Regions from separate parts of the Streptomyces amakusaensis genome, predicted to be linked through region 3. Evidence: riboswitches for the same ligand, from Rfam matches in the RefSeq annotation. Region 3 holds a riboswitch; each other region holds the start of a gene.
What was found. A riboswitch is a leader RNA that binds a small molecule or an ion and turns the genes downstream of it on or off. The one in region 3 is predicted to bind cyclic di-AMP.

Region 1 (4,499 bases), on a different contig from region 3:
GCGGACCCCGATCTGATCTGCGTGGCCAAGGCCCTCTCCGGCGGCTATGTGCCGGTCGGCGCGACCCTCGGCAAGGACTGGATCTTCCAGAAGGTCTACTCCTCGATGGACCGGGTGCTGGTCCACTCGGCCAGCTTCGGCGCCAACGCCCAGGCCATGGCGGCGGGCCTGGCGGTGCTCTCGGTGATCGAGGACGAACAGCTCGTCGCCAACGCGCGCGCCACCGGCGAACTGCTGCGCACCCGGCTCGCGGCGCTCGTGGACCGCTACGAGTTCCTGCACGCGGTGCGCGGCCGGGGGCTGATGACCGGAATCGAGTTCGGCCGTCCCGTCTCGCTCAAGCTGCGCGGTCGCTGGACCATGCTCCAGGCGGCCCGCAAGGGACTCTTCGCGCAGATGGTGGTCGTCCCGCTGCTGCGCAGACACCGGATCCTCACCCAGGTCTCCGGCGACCGGCTGGAGGTGATCAAGCTGATCCCGCCGCTGACCATCGGGGAGCGGGAGGTGGACCGCTTCCTCGACGCCTTCACGGCGGTCATGGACGACGCGCACTCCGGCGGCGGTCTGCTGTGGGACTTCGGCCGGACCCTGGTGGGACAGGCGCTGGCCAACCGCTGACCAGGGGTTTCACCAGGGATTTTGCCTCTGGGGCAAGAAACTTGCCTCAGAGGCAGTTTCCTGGCGCAATGGATCCATGCAGAGTCCTCCCGGGGGCCATCCCCCGGACCTCCGGTCTCCCGCGGGAGATTTCTCGGCCGAGCTGGCCGATGTCGCGCCCCGGCTGCGTGATCTGCGCCGCCGCCGCGGCCTCACCCTGGAGGCCGCCGCCCAGCGGGCCGGCCTCTCGCCCGCGCATCTCTCCCGGCTGGAGACCGGCCGCCGACAGCCCTCGCTGCCGATGCTGCTCTCCCTCGCCAGGATCTACGGTACGACCATCGCCGAGCTGCTGGGCGAGCTGTCGCCGGAGCACGACCCGGTGATCCGGGGCGGCAGCCGTGAGCCGGCCTTCGCCGACGGCTGGACCTACCACCAGGTGGGATCGCCCGGCCGGGCCATGCAGACGCTGCGGCTGATCGTCCCGTACGGAGCCCAGGGAGATCTGGTGCGGGTCCACCCCGGAGAGGAGTGGATGTACGTGCTCGACGGGCGGCTGAAGCTCACCCTCGGGGAGTCCGTGCACGAGCTGGGCCCCGGTGACAGCGCGCACTACGACTCGCTCACCCCGCACCGGCTCGCTGCCGCCTCCCGCGAGGGGGCCGAGCTGCTCTTCGCCCACACCCTGCTCCAGAGCCCCGACCTCTATCCGCACGCCTGAGCATTCCGCCGTCCGCAGTTCCGTACGCCCGAAAGTCCCGAAAGTGAGGACCGTCATGTCCGAGAACACCGCCGCGCCCCTGCCCGAGAAGCCCAAGTCCAAGGGCAAGCAGGAGGGCAAGTTCCCGATGGGAATGATCGTCCGGCTCTTCGCCTATCTGATCGCGGGCCACATCCTGGCCGGGTTCCTCTATCTGCTGTTCGAGATGGGCGGCAAGTGACGGTCCGCCCGGGCCGCGCCGCCCGACCCGGCCTCAGTCCTCGGTGAGGAGCCGTTCGCGCAGCCGCTCACGGGTCTCGGGGCCGATCCCCAGCCCTTCGGTGAGATAGCGCTCGGTGGTGCCCCAGATCTCCTCGACGGTGTCGAACGCGGCCCGCAGATACTCCGGGCGCGCGTCGAGGAGGGGAGCCATCAGCTCCAGCACCTCCGGGGAGGTCCCGGTCGGGGAGCTGTCGCCGTGGCGCACCCGGTAGCGCTGCCGGGGATCGCCGGACTTGAGATAGTCCGCCTCGACCGCCTCCCACTCCACGCCCACCGCGAGCAGGGCGATCGCTATCGACAGACCGGCCCGGTCCTTGCCCGCCGCGCAGTGCATCAGCGCGGGGACGCTGTCCTCCGCGAGGGCGCGCAGAATCCGGCCCTGCTCGCCGGTCCGCTCCCGGACGATCAGCCGGTACGACTCCTTCATCCGCTCCTCGCCCTTGCCGTCGGCCATGACCGACCGCAGCCGGCCGAGATCGCCGCTGCGGACCATCCTCCAGAACTCCACGCCCTCGGCCGGATCGCTGAGCGGCAGATTCACCTGGCGCACGCCGGGGAGCTCGGCGTCGGCCCCGTCCATCCGGATGTCGGCCGGGGTCCGGAAGTCGAAGATCGTGTGCAGTCCCAGCGTGCTCAGGAAGGCGATGTCGCTCTCCGTCGCGTGGGCGAGGTGGCCGCTGCGGTAGAGCCGCCCGAACCGGGTGCGCCTGCCGTCCGAGGTCGGCAGCCCGCCCACATCGCGGAAATTGCGGACTCCGACCAGCTCGGGCCCGGTCGAGGGGACCTGCGGCAGCTGCTGTGTCACAAAGACTCCTGAAGGTCACTGCCGTCGGCGCGGCTCGCCGACGGCGGAGTGTTCTCGACGATCATCTTGCCTTCCCGGCGTTCTGGGAAGATTCGGGACCGCCCGGCACATACGAATAGAGGCATTAGTCGCTTCTGGCCGAATTGGATTATTGCTCATAACTTGACCCATCTATGGGGTAGATGGGGTGCGGGTGGTGAGCAGGGTCATAGCGGTGACCGTCCGTGGCGGTGTGCCGGAAGCCGTTTTCGACGCAGTGAACGGAGTTGGGGTTCCGGGCTCCACGCAGGGTCACCGGATCCCCCGGGCCCGCGCGCGGTGGATCATCCGGCTCAATCGGAACAGCTTGTTCCGCTCCTGGTGGCTCGTCTACGGTCACGGCCATCCGGACGGACCGCCTCATCCTGCCGCCGACCGGATTCCCATCCCCATCGCCGCGTGGCAGGAGCGGGGGACCCAAGTCAGTACGCCGGCCCGGATCTCCGGACGGCCAGGGCCTGTCTGACGGATCTTGCTGGGCTCGCGGGCCCTGGTCCAGCCTGATCCGTCAGACAGGCCCTGGGGGTGAAGTCGCGCGACGAGCGCGGCCGGGCATCTCCAGCCCGAACCCGACAGCTCACCTCGCAGGCGCCGGAGAGGAACGCCCCATGCCCGCCAAGGGTAAGCACCGCCGTCCCAGAACCAGCACCCTCACCCGCGGCTACGTCGCCGCCCCCGGCGACGGCGCGGCCATCGCGCTGCCGCTGACGGTCGCGACCGGCGCGCACGCGGCGGAGCGGTCGGCCCCGGCCGCCTCGCCCGCCGCCGCTGCCGTGCCCGCCGCTGCCGCGCCCGCCGTGGCCGCCGCGCGGCCCGCCGAAGCCCCCGCCCCCGCCGTCTACCGGGTGGTCGCGGGCGACCACCTCTCCAAGATCGCGGACAAGCACCGGGTCGGCGGCTGGCAGAAGCTGTACGAGAAGAACCGCGCGGCCGTCGGCGACGATCCCTCGCTGATCCACCCCGGCCTCGAACTCACCCTCGGCGGGCGGACCGAGGCGCGGACGCAGGGCACCGCGAGCCAGGGCCGCGCCGCGCGCCCGGCCGCGCCCGCCCCGGCTCCGGCACCCGCCGCCGGCGGCAAGGGCCCGGCCGCGCCCGCCGCGCCCGCCGCCCCGCAGGCGAAGACCGCTCCCGCGCCCGCTCCGGCTGCCGCTGCGGGGCCTTCGGCCCGGCCCGCCGCCCCGGCCCAGGCCCCCGCCCCGGCTCCTGCCCCGGCCGAGCCTGCCGCCGAAGCGCCGGCCGACTCCTCCGGCTACACCACCCCGCTCGCCTCCGCCGCGGTCACCACCGCGTACCGCGCCTCGGGTGCCATGTGGTCCAGCGGCTACCACACCGGCGTCGACTTCGCGGCCCCCACCGGCACCGCCGTACGGTCCGTCGGTCCTGGCACCGTCGTCTCCGCGGGCTGGGCCGGTGCGTACGGCAACGAGGTCGTCATCCGGCACGCCGACGGAACCCACTCGCAGTACGCCCATCTCTCCTCCCTCTCCGTCTCCGCCGGGCAGAGCGTGAGCGGCGGCACCGGGATCGGCCTCTCCGGCTCCACCGGCAACTCCAGCGGCCCTCACCTTCACTTCGAGATCCGCACCGCCGCCGGCTACGGCTCGGACATCGACCCGGTGGCGTATCTCCGCCAGCACGGCGTCTCCCTCTGAAACACCCGAATCCCCTCGTACCGCACCGCGTTGCGAGGGGATTCGGCCGTATTCCCGTCCGGTCGATATCACGCGGTGGTATAGATCACCTCCCGTCAACCCCTCCTTACGGTCGCGTAGGTCACATCTGTAAGGACAAGATGAGTTCTTGTGGCAGACGATTCGAGAACAGAGACCAAGGGCGAGATCGGGTCGTACGCGGCGATCGGTGACAGCTTCACCGAGGGCGTCGGAGACCCCGGACCGGACGGGAGCTACATCGGCTGGGCGGACCGCTTCGCGGTTCTGCTCGCCGATCGCGGGCCCGAGCACACATTCCGCTACGCCAATCTGGCGGTGCGGGGCCGTCTCCTCGATCAGATCGTCGCGGAGCAGGTGCCGAGGGCCAGGGAGCTCGCTCCCGACCTGGTGTCGTTCTGTGCCG
Region 2 (4,499 bases), on a different contig from region 3:
GGTTGGAGTCGAGGTTCGGCGCGAAGCCGCCCTCGTCGCCGAGGCCGGTGGAGAGGCCCTTCTGCTTCAGGACCTTCTTGAGGGTGTGGTAGACCTCCGCGCCCCAGCGCAGCGCCTCGGAGAAGGACTCCGCGCCGATCGGGGCGATCATGAACTCCTGGATGTCCACGTTGGAGTCGGCGTGCGAGCCGCCGTTCAGGATGTTCATCATCGGAACGGGCAGCAGGTGCGCGTTCGGGCCGCCGAGGTAGCGGAAGAGCGGCAGGTCGGAGGCCTCGGAGGCGGCGTGCGCCACGGCGAGGGAGACGCCGAGGATGGCGTTGGCGCCGAGCGAGCCCTTGTTGTCGGTGGCGTCCAGGTCGAACATGGCCTGGTCGATCAGGCGCTGCTCGGTGGCGTCGTAGCCGACCAGCTCGGGGCCGATCTGCTCGATGACGGCGAGGACGGCCTTCTCGACGCCCTTGCCGAGGTAGCGGTTCTGGTCGCCGTCACGAAGCTCGATGGCTTCGAAGGCTCCGGTGGAAGCACCGGAGGGAACGGCAGCACGGCCGGTGCTGCCGTCGTCGAGGCCAACCTCGACCTCGACCGTGGGGTTGCCTCGGGAGTCCAGGATTTCCCGGGCTACGACGACGTCGATGGACGGCACGAGCATCTCCTTATGGGATGTGACGCATGGAATGCAGGGTCTCATTGGCCTTGCGACAAGAGCCTAACCGTCCAGCGGGTCACACCCGGCGGATGCCCGCCCCCCGAGACGGAAGAACCCGCTTTTACCGACTGGTAACGAGACCCTCGACGAATAGCACCCCGGCCCGGCGCGTTCGGGGGAAGCGCGCCGGACCGGGGTGGTCCACTGCCCGGAGAGCGCCTTTTCCCAAAGACGCTCCACAAAGGGAGGGGCGGATCAGCTCAGGTCGAGCAGCTGGCCCGGGTAGATGACATCGGCGTCCTGGACGATGTCCTTGTTCAGCTGGAACAGCTCGCCCCAGCCGCCGTCGACCTTCTCGGCCGCGGCGATGGTGCTGAGGGTGTCGCCGGCCTTGACCTCGTACTCGCCGTCGCCCTTCTGGAAGCCCTGGACCTTGGCGGCGGGCTTCGACTGGGGCTGCGCGGCCTGCGGGGCCGGGGCGGGGGCCTGGGCGCGCTCGGAGCGGGTGGTCGGGACCTCGGCGCGCTGCTGCTGGGGCTGGGCCTGCTGCTGCGGCGCCTGCTGCTGGGGCTGGGCCTGCTGCTTGGGGGCCTGCTTGACCGGGGCCGGGGCCGGGGTGGTGCCGGTGTACGGGGTGTTGGAGAGGCCGACGCCACAGCTCGGCCACGCGCCCTTGCCCTGGCCGGCGAGGACCTTCTCGGCGGTCTGGATCTGCTGGGCCTTGGTCGCCTTGTCGGCGGTGGGGGCGTAGGCGGTGCCGCCGTACGCGGCCCAGGTGGAGGCCGAGAACTGGAGGCCGCCGTAGTAACCGTTGCCGGTGTTGATGGACCAGTTGCCGCCGGACTCGCACTGGGCGACCTTGTCCCACTCGGCGGCGGTGGCCGCGGACGCGGTGCTCGCGCCGATCAGCGGGGCGGCGACGGCCGCGCCGGTGACACCGGCGAACGTGACGACGCGGACAGCCTTGGACGGGCGACGGTGCTTGCCCTTGCCGGAAAACAGCATGGAACTTCTCCTCACCGACGCCTGCGAGGTGAGCTGTCGGGTTCGGGCCAAGTGAGTTGCCCGGCCGCGCGTCCTAGCGCGCGGCTTCACCCCAAGCCGGTTCCCGCCGTCGTCTCCAACGGCCGGTGCCCGGCGCCTACCTGGGTCCCCCGCTCCTGCCTTCGGCGCACTCAAGCGTCGATTCCCTTCGACCGACGGCAGGATTCGGCGTGACGGTCGACGGGGCCCGCGGTGGCGAGCGGTTCGAACCGTAGACGCAGCTCTCCCTGTTGTTCAAAGGAGCACAACGGGGAGAAATCGCCCATCCCATCACTCCGGTACCTGGCGTTTCCGCAGGTCGGGGATGGAATGAGCGATTCCACTTAGCGTTTCGCATCCAATGCGACAAAGAGATGCTTGTCTCATTCGAGCAAACTAGGACAGAAGCGCCCTAACTACCCCTGCTGTGCGGCGAGGTCGAGGCTCTGGCCGGGGTGGATGAGGTCGGGGTCGCCGCCCACCGTCTCCTTGTTCTCCTCGTAGAGGGCGTTCCAGCCGCCGTCGAGCTTCTGTGCCTGCGCGATGGCCCAGAGGCTGTCGCCGGGCCGGACGGTGTACGCGCCGTCCTTCCCCTCTCCGGCCTTCCCGCCCGCCTTCTCCTCCGCCTTCTCTCCCGTGCCGGGCGTCCGGGTGACGCCGTCGCGGGCCGGGGAGTCGCCGCGGGAGACATGGCCGGGGTCGGCCTCGCGCTCGGCGACCGGGTCGCCGGAGGCGTCCGTCCCCTCCGAGGCCGGCTCGCCCTGACCGGCCCGTGCGCCCTGCTCGCCCTGATCGCCCTGCTCGCCTTGTTCGTCGGCGCGGGGCGGGCCGCCCGCGGCCGAACCGGCGTCCCCGCCGGCCCGCTCGCCGGAGTCGGCGGTCCGCTGCGGGGCGGCCGGCTCCTTCGCGGGCTCGCCGCGGTGCTTGCCGGGGCCCTTCTCCTTGTCCTGGCCCTTGGCCGCGTCCTTGACGGCCTCGGCGGCGTCCTTGGCCTTCTCCCGGTCCGCGCCGGGGCCGGTGCCGCCTGCGCGGTCCGCGCCGCTGCCCACGCCCTGGGTCTCGGCGGGGGCCGGAGCGGCGGACTCCGTGGCGGAGCGCTCGGCCTTCTTCGGCTCGGCCGGGGCTGCGGACGGCTCCGAGCCGCCGCCGGCCTTGGTGGTGAGCCCGGCCATCTCGGCGCAGGAGGCCCACGCCTTCGCGCCCTGCGCGGCGAGGACCTTCTCCGCCACGGCTATCTGCTGCGAGCGGCTGGCGAGGTCGGCGCGGGAGGCGTAGTCCGTACCGCCGAACGCCTCCCAGGTGGCCTGCGAGAACTGGAGTCCGCCGTAGTAGCCGTTGCCGGTGTCGGCGCTCCACGCGCCGCCGCTCTCGCACTCCGCGACCCGGTCCCATGTCGTGGACTCGGCCGCGGTGGCCGATCCCGCGCCGAGCAGCGGGATCGCGATGGCGGAGCCCGTCACCCCTGCCGCGACAACGAGGGCCGGGACCTGACGGGGTCGGCGATGTCGCCCATTACCGGAGAGCATGCGGTTGCCTTTCGCCTGACTGCTTGAGACGGGGTGAACGTAGCCGCACTCGAACATGAGTCACAAGTCGATGCAGCGGAGATCACGCGAAAGTCACAATGATGACGGAGTGTCAGTTCAGTGCCGTTTCAACGGCTCCCGAACTCCACCGGCAGGGTGCGCAATCCACGCATAATCAGCCCGCCGCGCCACCTCAAATCGGCCGGATCGGCGGCCAGACGGAGGTCCGGCAACCTTCTGAGCAGGGTCGCGATGGCGGTTTGTCCCTCCAGCCTGGCGAGCGGCGCACCGAGGCAGTAGTGGATGCCGTGGCCGTATCCCAAGTGCTGATTGTCACGCCGGGAAAGGTCGAGAACGTCCGGTTCGTCAAACCGGTCGGGATCCCGGTCGGCGGCGGCCAGCACCACGAGCACGGGGTCGCCCGCCGCGATCCGCTCGCCGCCGATGACGAGATCCTCCGTGGCGAACCGCCAGGTGGCCACCTCCACCGGACCGTCGTGGCGCAGCAGTTCCTCGACACCGGTCTCCAGCAGTCCTGTCTCGCCCGCCGCCAGGGACGCCTGGAGGCGCTCCCGCTCCCCCGGATTGCGGAGCAGTGAGTAGACGCCGTTGCCGATGAGATTGACGGTGGTCTCGAAACCGGCGAAGAGAAGAATGAAGGCCATCGCGGCGGCCTCGTTCTCGGTGAGATGCTCGCCGTGGTCACTGGCCCGGATCAGCCCGGAGATCAGATCGTCTCCGAGGTTCTCGCGTTTGCGGTGAATCAGCTCGACGAGATAGCCGCGCATTTTCTTCACCGAGCGGGCCACACCGCCCCGGGGGCCGCCGCCGTGACGAATCATCATTCCCGCCCAGTCGCGGAAGTCGTCCTGGTCTTCGCGGGGAACGCCCAGCAGGTCACAGATGGCGTAAATGGGCAGCGGAAAAGCGAACTCATGGATCAGATCGGCCTCGCCCCGCTCCAGGAAACCGTCGATGAGCTGATCGGTCAGTTCTTGCACCCGGGGGGCGAATTCGGCCACCGTGCGCGGGGTGAAGGCCTTGGACACCAGCCGCCGCAGCCGGGTGTGGTCCGGCGGGTCGATATTGAGCAGATGAGTCATCAGCTCGGCCTTGCGCTCCCCCGGAATACCGGTTTTCCCCTTGGCGTGCGCGGGCTCGTCGTGGTGCGCCGGATTCTTCGACAGCCGCTGGTCGGCGAGGGCCTGCCGGGCGTCGGCGTAGCGGGTGACGAGCCAGGCCTCGACGCCGCTGGGGAGTTCGGTGCGATGGACCGGGGCGTGCTCGCGGAGCCAGGCGTA
Region 3 (4,499 bases):
GCGCTGTTCACCGCGTAGACGCGGCCTTCGTACCCGCTGGCGACGAGATTGCGGAGCACGGTCCGGCCGACCCCGCCCGGGGCGCGTCCGGTGCCGATGACGGCCACCGAGCCGGGTGCGAGGAGCCGCTGCACGGAGCGGGCCTCGGCGCGCTGCTCACGGGCGCGCTGCACGGCGAGGGACTTCTCGGTGGGTTCGAGATCGAGGGTGAGATGGACGGAGCCGTCCTCGAAGCTCCGCCGCTGGGTGAATCCGGCGTCCCGGAACACCTTGATCATCTTGGTGTTCGCGGGCAGCACCTCGGCGGCGAACCGCCGGATCCCGCGCTCCCGGGCCACCGCGGCGATGTGTTCGAGCAGCGCGGAGGCGACCCCGCGCCCCTGGTGGGCGTCCTGGACGAGGAAGGCGACCTCGGCCCGGTCGGCGGGGGCGCTCGCGGGGCGGCCGGCGGCGTCGATCCGGTCGTAGCGGACGGTCGCGATGAACTCCCCGCCCACGGTGACGGCGAGCCCGACCCGGTCCACGTAGTCGTGGTGGGTGAAGCGGTGGACGTCCTTGGCGGAGAGCTGGGGGTAGGGCGCGAAGAAGCGGTAGTACTTGGACTCGTCCGAGACCTGTTCGTAGAAGCTGACCAGCCGCCCGGCGTCCTCGGTGGTGATGGGCCTGACGCGCGCGGTGCCCCCGTCGCGCAGCACCACATCTGCTTCCCAGTGATCGGGATAGGTCTGCTCAGCCGCGCTCCGCATGCCGAAAGCGTACGGCGGCCCCCCGGTCCCGTACCATGGCACACTGGTCTAGACAACCGATTTACCCCGAAGGGCAACACTATGGCTGAGCGCCGCGTCACCGTCGGCTGGGCCGAGGGCCTGCACGCCCGACCCGCCTCCATCTTCGTCCGCGCCACGACGGCCTCCGGCGTTCCGGTCACGATCGCCAAGGCCGACGGCAACCCGGTCAACGCGGCCTCCATGCTCGCGGTGCTCGGTCTGGGCGCGCAGGGCGGCGAGGAGATCGTGCTGGCCTCGGACGCCGAGGGCGCCGACGCCGCGCTGGACCGGCTGGCCAAGCTGGTCGCCGAGGGCCTCGAAGAACTCCCCGAGACGGTCTGACCCGACCCTGACCGCCCCGGGGCGGAGCGAAGCCGTGGTGTCCCGTTCGCGGGACACCACGGCTTCGCTTTTTTCAGGGCTTGGCTTCTCGGGCAGGGATCGGCCGGGGAGGGATCAGAGGGAGACGCCCCGGGCGCGGAGATAGGCGACCGGGTTGACGTCCGAGCCGTACTCGGAGCCGGTGCGGGCCTCGAAGTGGAGATGCGTCCCGGTGGAGTTGCCGGTGGAGCCGGCGAGGCCTATCTGCTGGCCCGGCACGACGGCCTGGCCGACGGCCACACCGACGGAGGCGAGATGGCCGTACTGGGTGTAGGTGCCGTCGTTCATCCTGATCACGACGTTGTTCCCGTACGCGCCGCCCCAGCCGGCCTCGACGACGGTGCCCGAGCCGACGGAGACCACGGAGGTGCCGTAGGAGGCGTGGAAGTCGATGCCGGAGTGGCTGCCGGAGGACCAGAGCGAGCCGCCGGTCTGGTAGCCGGTGGAGATGTGGGAACCGGCGATGGGGAGCTGGAAGGCGCTGAGCCGCTTCCGCTCGGCCTCACGCTCGGCACGGACCTCGGCCTCGCGGAGCTCCAGGGCGCGGGCCACGGCGCGGCGCTCGGCCTCCTCCGCGGCCTCGACCCGGGCGACGGCCGCGCGCTGCTGGGTGGCGGCCTGGTCGGCGACCTCGTCGGCGAGGGAGTCGGCCTCGGCGTCGGCGGCGAGGATCAGGGTCGTTCCGGTGTCCTCCATGGACGCCGTGGTGCCGGTCTCGGCGGCGACCGCCGGGGTGGCGAGGGTTCCGCAGACTCCGGTGGTGGCGATGGTGGCGGCTCCGGCGATGGTCGCGCTTCTGCGCGTCATACGGCTCGGGGCACGGTGTTTCCCGGTGGGGCGGGTCAACGCCATGGAGAGGCTGATCCTTTCCTTCCTTCTCGCCTACCGGGTTAGCTGACGGGTTCGGAGCAGGAAGGTCTCCTACGCGTCCCTCCGCGCGGACGCGAAGGCACACGATTCACCCCTGGGGACGGTGGGTCCCCGGCTCCCCGGGCTCGCGCCCTGTGGGGATTCGGCGATGGCTGCCCGTGCCACGAGTGCGGCGTACAGCGGGCGAACAGCCGGACCGACGCTATGCGCGCGGGCTTTCCTTCGCCAAACAGAGAGCGATTTTTGTTGCACATGCCACAGGGCAGACAGCTAGCTTCCACCTGATCAGCCATCAAAAGGGGCATTTAACTATCAAACGGCGGAACCCCGGCGGGTCATCACCGCCGGGGTTCCCTCCGCGACCTCAATCAGCCGGTGACAACGGTCACTTCGCCGATACCGAGCGCCTTGACGGACTCGGCGATCTGCCCGGCGTCGCCGACGAGCACCGTGACCAGCCGGTCCTCGGGAAAGGCGCTGACGACCGCGGCCGTCGCCTCCACCGTGCCCGTCTCGGCCAGCCGGACGTACAACTGGGCCTGGTAGTCGTCGGGGAGGTACTGCTCGACCTGGTCGGCCAGCGTCCCCGCGACGGAGGCGGCCGTCTCGAACCGCAGCGGGGCCACGCCCACCAGATTCTGCACGGCGACATCCCGCTCGGCGTCGGTGAGCCCCTCGGCCGCGAGCGTCCGCAGCACCTTCCAGAGGTCCTCCAGCGCCGGGCCGGTGTTGGGGGTGTCCACCGAGCCGCTGATGCCGAGCAGCGCCGTGCCCGAGCCGTCGGGGGCCGAGCGCAGCACCTGGCCGAAGGCGCGCACCCCGTAGGTGTAGCCCTTCTCCTCGCGCAGCACCCGGTCGAGCCGGGAGGTGAGGGTGCCGCCGAGGCAGTACGCGCCGAGCACCTGGGCCGGCCAGACCCGGTCGTGGCGGTCCGCGCCGACCCGGCCGATCAGCAGCTGGGTCTGGACCGCGCCGGGGCGGTCCACGATGACCACCCGGCCGGTGTCGTCGGCGACGGCCGCCGGCACCGGGCGCAGGGCGGCGGTGTCGCCCGTCCACTCGCCGAGGGTCTCGGCGAGCACGGCGTCGAGGTCGACCCCGGTCAGATCGCCGACGATCACGGCGGTGCCGGTGGCGGGCCGGACATGCGCCTCGAAGAAGGCGCGCACGGCGGCGGAATCGATCCGGGCGACGGTCTCCTCGGTGCCCTGCCGGGGGCGGGAGATCCGCAGGGAGGCCGGGAAGAGCTGGCGGTACAGCTCCTTGGCGGCCCGGCGGCCCGGGTTCGCGCTCTCGTGCGGGATCTCGTCCAGCCGGTTGCGCACCAGCCGCTCGATCTCGCTGTCGAGGAAGGCGGGCGCGCGCAGCGCCTCGGCGAGCAGCCCGAGCGCCTTGGCCAGCCGGGAGACCGGCACCTCCAGCGAGACCCGGACGCCGGCGTGGTCGGCGTGGGCGTCGAGGGTGGCCCCGCAGCGCTCCAGCTCGGCCGCGAACTCCTCGGCGGAGCGCTTGTCGGTGCCCTCGGAGAGGGCGCGCGCCATGATGGTCGCGACCCCGTCGAGCCCCTCGGGCTCGGCGTCGAGCGGGGCGTCGAGATTCAGCTCGACGGCCACCACCTGCTGCCCGGGGCGGTGACAGCGCAGCACGGTCAGGCCGTTGTCCAGGGTGCCCCGGTCGGGGGCGGGGAACGCCCAGGGCCTGGCCTGGCCCGCCTGCGGCTGCGGGTGGAACTCCATGGTGGTCAGCGGCTCGGCGGTGTCGGTCACTGGCGCGCCCCTTCCTCGTCGTCGCTCTGCTCGGTCGTGTCGGAGTCCGCCGGGGCCTCCTGGTCGGGCCGGTCGCCCTCGGCGGCGGCGACCGGTTCGTACACCAGCACCGCGCGGTTGTCCGGGCGCAGCCGGGCGGCGGCGACCGCCCGGACCTCGTCGGCGGTGACGTCGAGGACGCGCTCGACCGCGGTCAGCGCCAGCTGGGGGTCGCCGAAGAGCACCGCGTAACGGCACAGTTCGTCGGCGCGGCCGGCGACGGTGGAGAGCCGGTCCAGCCACTCGCGCTCCAGCTGTGCCTGGGCGCGCTCCATCTCCTCGGGGGTGGGCCCCTCCTCGGCGAAGCGGGCCAGCTCCTCGTCGACGGCCGTCTCGATCTGCGGGACCTCGACCCCGCCGGAGGTCTTCACGTCCAGCCAGCCCAGCGAGGGGGCCCCGGCGAGCCGCAGCAGCCCGAATCCGGCGGCCACGGCCGTCTGGTCACGGCGTACCAGCCGGTTGTGGAGCCGGGAGGACTCGCCGCCGCCGAGGACGGTGAGCGCCAGGTCGACGGCGTCGCACTCGCGGGTGCCGTCCTCGGGCAGCCGGTAGGCGGCCATCAGCGCCCTGGCCGGCACGTCCTCCTCGACGACCTCGCGCAGCTGTTCGCCGATGTTCTCCGGGAGGGAGCCGTCGCGCGGGGGCTGCTTGCCGTCGTGGGAGGGGATGGAGCCGA
Region 4 (4,499 bases), on a different contig from region 3:
AGCTTCCACGGGCCGGTGAAAGCGGGCGAAAAGGGCAGTAAGCGGCGAGTTTTTACCCGCCGGAGGGCCCGGGGCCCGGGGGCGCTCCCCGGGCCCCGGGGGAAAGTGGAGAGGACCGCGCTCCGGATGGCGTAGAGTTGTGTTTACCGACGCGGGGTGGAGCAGCTCGGTAGCTCGCTGGGCTCATAACCCAGAGGTCGCAGGTTCAAATCCTGTCCCCGCTACTGAAAGACCGTGGCCCGGAACTTCTGAGAAGAAGTTCCGGGCCACGGTCGTTTTCTTTTGTGGGTGCCGCTTTGTTCGCCCGGTTGGACGGCGGCGGCTCGCACCGATGCCCGCTTACGGCGAGCCTGAGGGTGCGGGGCAACCGTGCCCGCAGCCGTCTCGGCGACGCACCGGTCGGGAGAGCCCCCTTGGCGCAGCAGGAGGAGCAGCCCAGCGGCGTCGCCCGCCGCTTCGTCCGGATGCTGCCCGCGCTGATGATCGCGGGCGGGGTGATCTTCGATCTGCTCACCCCGCCCCGGTACACGGCCGCGCCGATGTTCGCCGCCGCCCCGCTGATCGCGGCCCCGTTCTTCTCCTGGCTCACCACCCTGTGGACCGGGATCGCGGCGACCGCCGCGGTGATCGGGCTCCACTTCTACAAGAGCATGCTGGCCGAGCCGATGGCCTACACCGAGCTGGCCACCGTGATCACCGTCTCCGGTCTGGCCCTGCTCATCAACCGGGTCATCCGGCGCGGCAGCGAGCGGCTGGCCTCCGCCCGGGTGATCGCCGAGACCGCCCAGCGGGCCGTGCTGCCCACCCCCGCCGAGGAGATCGGCGGCCTGAGGATCGCCGCGCGCTACGAGGCGGCGCTCGCGGACGCGTTCATCGGCGGCGATCTCTTCGCCGTACAGGACACCCCGCACGGCGTACGGCTGGTGGTCGGCGACGTACGGGGCAAGGGGCTGGGCGCGGTGGAGGCGGTGGCGGTCGCCATCGGCGCCTTCCGGGAGGCCGCCGAGCAGGAGAGTTCGCTGGAGGGGGTGACCGGGCGGCTGGAGCGGGCGCTGACCCGGGAGTCCCACCGGCGGGAGACCCTGGACGCCGCCGAGGCCTTCACCACCGCCGTGCTCGCCGAGATCCCGCGCGGCGGCGGCGTCCTGCGGCTGGTGAACCGGGGCCACCCCGCGCCGCTGCTGCTGTACGCGGACGGCGGGCTGGTCTCCCTGGAGCCCGCCGAGTACGCGCTGCCGCTCTCCATGGGCGAGCTGGGGGTACGGCCGGACCGGGCCGAGGAGTACCCGCTGCCGCCGGGGGCCACACTGCTGCTCTACACCGACGGGCTCTCCGAGGCGCGGAACGCGCGGGGCGAGTTCTACGACCCGGTGCTGCGGCTGCGCGGGCGGATCTTCCCCGGCCCGGGGGAGCTGCTGGACGAGCTGCTCGACGACGTACGGCGGCACACCGGCGGGGGGTCGACGGACGACATGGCCCTGCTCGCGGTGGTCCGGGCACCGGAGCGTCCGCCTCCGGCGGGGGCCGGTCCGGGCGTGCTCTGGCCGTGAAGGTGACATAAAGGTCTGCACTGTGCGTAGCCGAAACGCAGCCCTCTGATAACAATTGATACACTGTCAGTTTCGCGAAGGTTTCCGACGGTGGCTCAAGTCGCCCGAATCCGCCCGCATGTGTCCGGGTAAGTTCATGGCAAAGTAATTAAAGATCACTGGGAACAACTTGGAATCCGGTCCGCGTGTCTATTAACGTTCGATAACGCAGCGCGGTCGTCCCAGCCGTCGTCAGGACGGCGCCGCGCGCGAGCGCCGAATTCCGCAAGGGAACCGGGGAACCACCAATTGGGGTGAATCGGGCTTGGCTCGCCGTGCGGTGCGCGGTGTGCGAGGCCCGTAGGAGACCTTCCTGCTCCGAACCCGTCAGCTAACCCGGTAGGCGAGAAGGAAGGAAAGGAGTGCGCCTCAGTGGCGTCCAACACCCCTGCCCCGGAATCGCCTTTCAGGACCGGTGTCTTCAGCGAGGGCGGAGCCGCACCGTCCGTCGGTGAGTGGAACCCCACCGCCGAGACCGTCCGTCCGGTGCGCGGCCGGCACCGTCATCGTGTGATGAAGCAGCGCGGCGGATTCGCCCGCAGCTCCACCGTGCTCGGCGTCGGCGTGATTGCGGCCGTCGGCGCGGGCGGCATCGCCACCGCGCAGAACAAGCCGGCCGTCTCGATATCCCTCCCCGACGCGCTCGTCGACTCCCTGCCCGACGTCGAAGACCTTCCCGGCGTCGGGTCTTTCATGTCCGACGACGCGGCCGAGCCGGACACCGCCGACACCGCGGACACCGCCTCGTACGAGACGATGGGCGGCATCGGCGAGGAGGTCGGCGCTTCCCGGACCACCGCCGCCGAGGCGCTGCGCTCCCGGATCCTGGAGCAGGCCGAGGAGCAGCAGGCGGGAGCCGAGGCCGCTGCCACGGCCGCCGCCGAGAAGGCCGCGGCGGAGAAGGCGGCCAAGGCCGCCGAGAAGGCGGAGAGGGAAGCCGAGAAGGAAGCCGAGGAGAAGGCGAAGAAGAAGGCCGAGGCCGAGGCCGCTGCGAAGAAGGCCGAGGAGAAGAAGGCCGCCGACGCCGCCGCCGCGAAGGCGGCGGAGAAGGCCGAGGCCGAGCGCGTCGCCAAGCTCACCGGGAGCTTCTCCCTGCCGACCTCCTCGTACCGGATCACCGCCACCTACGGTCAGTCCGGCCCGATGTGGTCCTCCGGCCAGCACACCGGCCTCGACTTCGCCGCTCCGGCCGGGACCCCGGTCAAGGCCGTGGGCGGTGCCACCGTCAAGTCCGCCGGCTGGTCCGGGGCGGCGTACGGCTATCTGATCGTGCTCCAGCTCTCCGACGGCACGGAGGCCTGGTACGCGCACCTGTCCTCGATGACCGTGAGCGCCGGCCAGAAGGTGGCCCCCGGCGAGACCATCGGCCGGGTCGGCTCCACCGGCAACTCCTCCGCCCCGCATCTGCACCTGGAGATCAAGACCTCGGGCGGCTCGGGCATCGACCCGATGGCCTGGCTGCGGGGCAAGGGCCTCACGGTCTGACCCACGGCCCGAGCCACGGCCCGATTCACCGTCCGGCTCACGCTTTGACCGCTCAGCGCCGGTACGGGTTGTAGCCCTCGTAGTCACGGTGGGGCGGCGGGACCCACACCCGGCCCGTCGCCCTCGCCGCGTACGTCAGCGCCGGGGCCGCCACCTCCTTCCGCTGCCACATGTGGTGCAGCAGCTCCTGCTCACGGGCGACGAAGTCGGGGTCGGCGGCTCCCCGGCCCGCCCGGTGCCGCAGAAAGGCCAGCGAGGTCGCGAACCGCTGGTACTCGGAGACCGTGTGCGCGGCGGCGGCCCCCAGTGTCCGGCGGGCCATGTCACGGGCCGAGGCGCGCGCCTTCATCGAGGAGAGCGCCTGCGGCTCGGCGGGCGAGAGCCAGCCGGCCGCCGCGTAGGCGGGCAGCTCGGCCGCTATCGTCCGCAGCTCCCGCTGCCGGGTCCAGACGGTCAGCCAGGTCAGCAGCGCGAACGTGGGGACCATGAACATCCCGTACACCGCGTAGAAGCCCCACGGGCCCCAGTACGAGGCCGAGCCGTTCCACAGCGCGTGCATGCCCATCGACAGTACGAGGCCGAGCAGCGGCAGCGCCCACCGGCGGAACCGCCGATGGCGCGGGGCCAGCGCGGCGATGCCGAAGCCGATGCCGGTCAGCATGGTGAAGAGCGGGTGGGCGAACGGCGACATGACGATCCGGACGAAGAACGTCGCGGCCGTCACCGACTCCAGCCCGGAGTGGCCCAGCTCCTGGTCCTCGCCGAAGGCGGTGCCGAGATAGAGGATGTTCTCGGTGAAGGCGAAGCCGGTCGCGGTGAGACCGGCCACCACCACACCGTCGACGATCCCGGTGAAGTGCCGGCGGCGGAAGATGAAGATCAGCAGGATCGCCACCGCTTTCGCGGACTCCTCCACCACCGGTGCGATGACCGTCGCGCCGAGGCCCTCCGCGCTGTTGGGGTCGGCGGTGGCGGTCGCTATCCAGCGCACCGCGAAGGAGTTCGCCAGGATCGCCACCAGGGCGGCGGCGAACGCGCCCCAGGCGAAGGCGAAGATCAGATTCCGCCAGGGGCCCGGCTCGACCCGGTCCAGCCAGCGGAAGGCGGCGACGAGCAGCGGCACGGGGAGCGTGGCCAGCCCGAGCCCGACGAGGAAGCCCTCCGGGCCGGTCTCCTCCCGTACGAGGGCGAGGATGACCAGCGCGCAGAGAGCGAGCACGATGATCGGGAGGCCCGCCCTGACCGCCTTGCTCTGCCAGATCCGGGCGGCGCGCGGCTTGTAGCGCCAGCGGGCCCGCTCGGGCACGGCGTCGAACAGCGGCTCCTGGCCACAGGCCGGGACGGCGGGTCCCGAACCGGCCTGCCCGGGGACGGCCGGGGCCGCCGCCGGGGCATGGGCCGGCCGGGGCGGCGAATGGGCGGGCG

Region 1: another riboswitch for cyclic di-AMP. It lies ahead of ABD371_RS08455 (M23 family metallopeptidase); the one in region 3 lies ahead of ABD371_RS26990 (M23 family metallopeptidase).
Region 2: another riboswitch for cyclic di-AMP. It lies ahead of ABD371_RS00455 (transglycosylase family protein); the one in region 3 lies ahead of ABD371_RS26990 (M23 family metallopeptidase).
Region 4: another riboswitch for cyclic di-AMP. It lies ahead of ABD371_RS34785 (M23 family metallopeptidase); the one in region 3 lies ahead of ABD371_RS26990 (M23 family metallopeptidase).

Annotation. Positions count from the first base shown of each region.
Region 1 is NZ_BAAASB010000004.1:207,442-211,940, reverse strand. It holds gene ABD371_RS08475 (aspartate aminotransferase family protein) at 1-618, shown strand, start outside; gene ABD371_RS08470 (XRE family transcriptional regulator) at 695-1,315, shown strand; gene ABD371_RS08465 (DUF6126 family protein) at 1,371-1,535, shown strand; gene ABD371_RS08460 (tyrosine-protein phosphatase) at 1,569-2,381, opposite strand; cyclic di-AMP (ydaO/yuaA leader) riboswitch at 2,804-3,024, shown strand; gene ABD371_RS08455 (M23 family metallopeptidase) at 3,029-4,075, shown strand; gene ABD371_RS08450 (SGNH/GDSL hydrolase family protein) at 4,226-4,499, shown strand, end outside.
Region 2 is NZ_BAAASB010000001.1:104,561-109,059, forward strand. It holds gene eno (phosphopyruvate hydratase) at 1-646, opposite strand, end outside; gene ABD371_RS00455 (transglycosylase family protein) at 905-1,654, opposite strand; cyclic di-AMP (ydaO/yuaA leader) riboswitch at 1,658-1,831, opposite strand; gene ABD371_RS00460 (transglycosylase family protein) at 2,089-3,198, opposite strand; gene ABD371_RS00465 (cytochrome P450 family protein) at 3,327-4,499, opposite strand, start outside.
Region 3 is NZ_BAAASB010000017.1:73,953-78,451, forward strand. It holds gene ABD371_RS26980 (bifunctional acetate--CoA ligase family protein/GNAT family N-acetyltransferase) at 1-746, opposite strand, end outside; gene ABD371_RS26985 (HPr family phosphocarrier protein) at 828-1,109, shown strand; gene ABD371_RS26990 (M23 family metallopeptidase) at 1,224-2,000, opposite strand; cyclic di-AMP (ydaO/yuaA leader) riboswitch at 2,014-2,176, opposite strand; gene ABD371_RS26995 (M16 family metallopeptidase) at 2,387-3,754, opposite strand; gene ABD371_RS27000 (M16 family metallopeptidase) at 3,781-4,499, opposite strand, start outside.
Region 4 is NZ_BAAASB010000040.1:16,459-20,957, reverse strand. It holds tRNA gene ABD371_RS34795 (tRNA-Met) at 151-224, shown strand; gene ABD371_RS34790 (PP2C family protein-serine/threonine phosphatase) at 465-1,550, shown strand; cyclic di-AMP (ydaO/yuaA leader) riboswitch at 1,794-1,950, shown strand; gene ABD371_RS34785 (M23 family metallopeptidase) at 1,962-3,074, shown strand; gene ABD371_RS34780 (PrsW family intramembrane metalloprotease) at 3,127-4,392, opposite strand.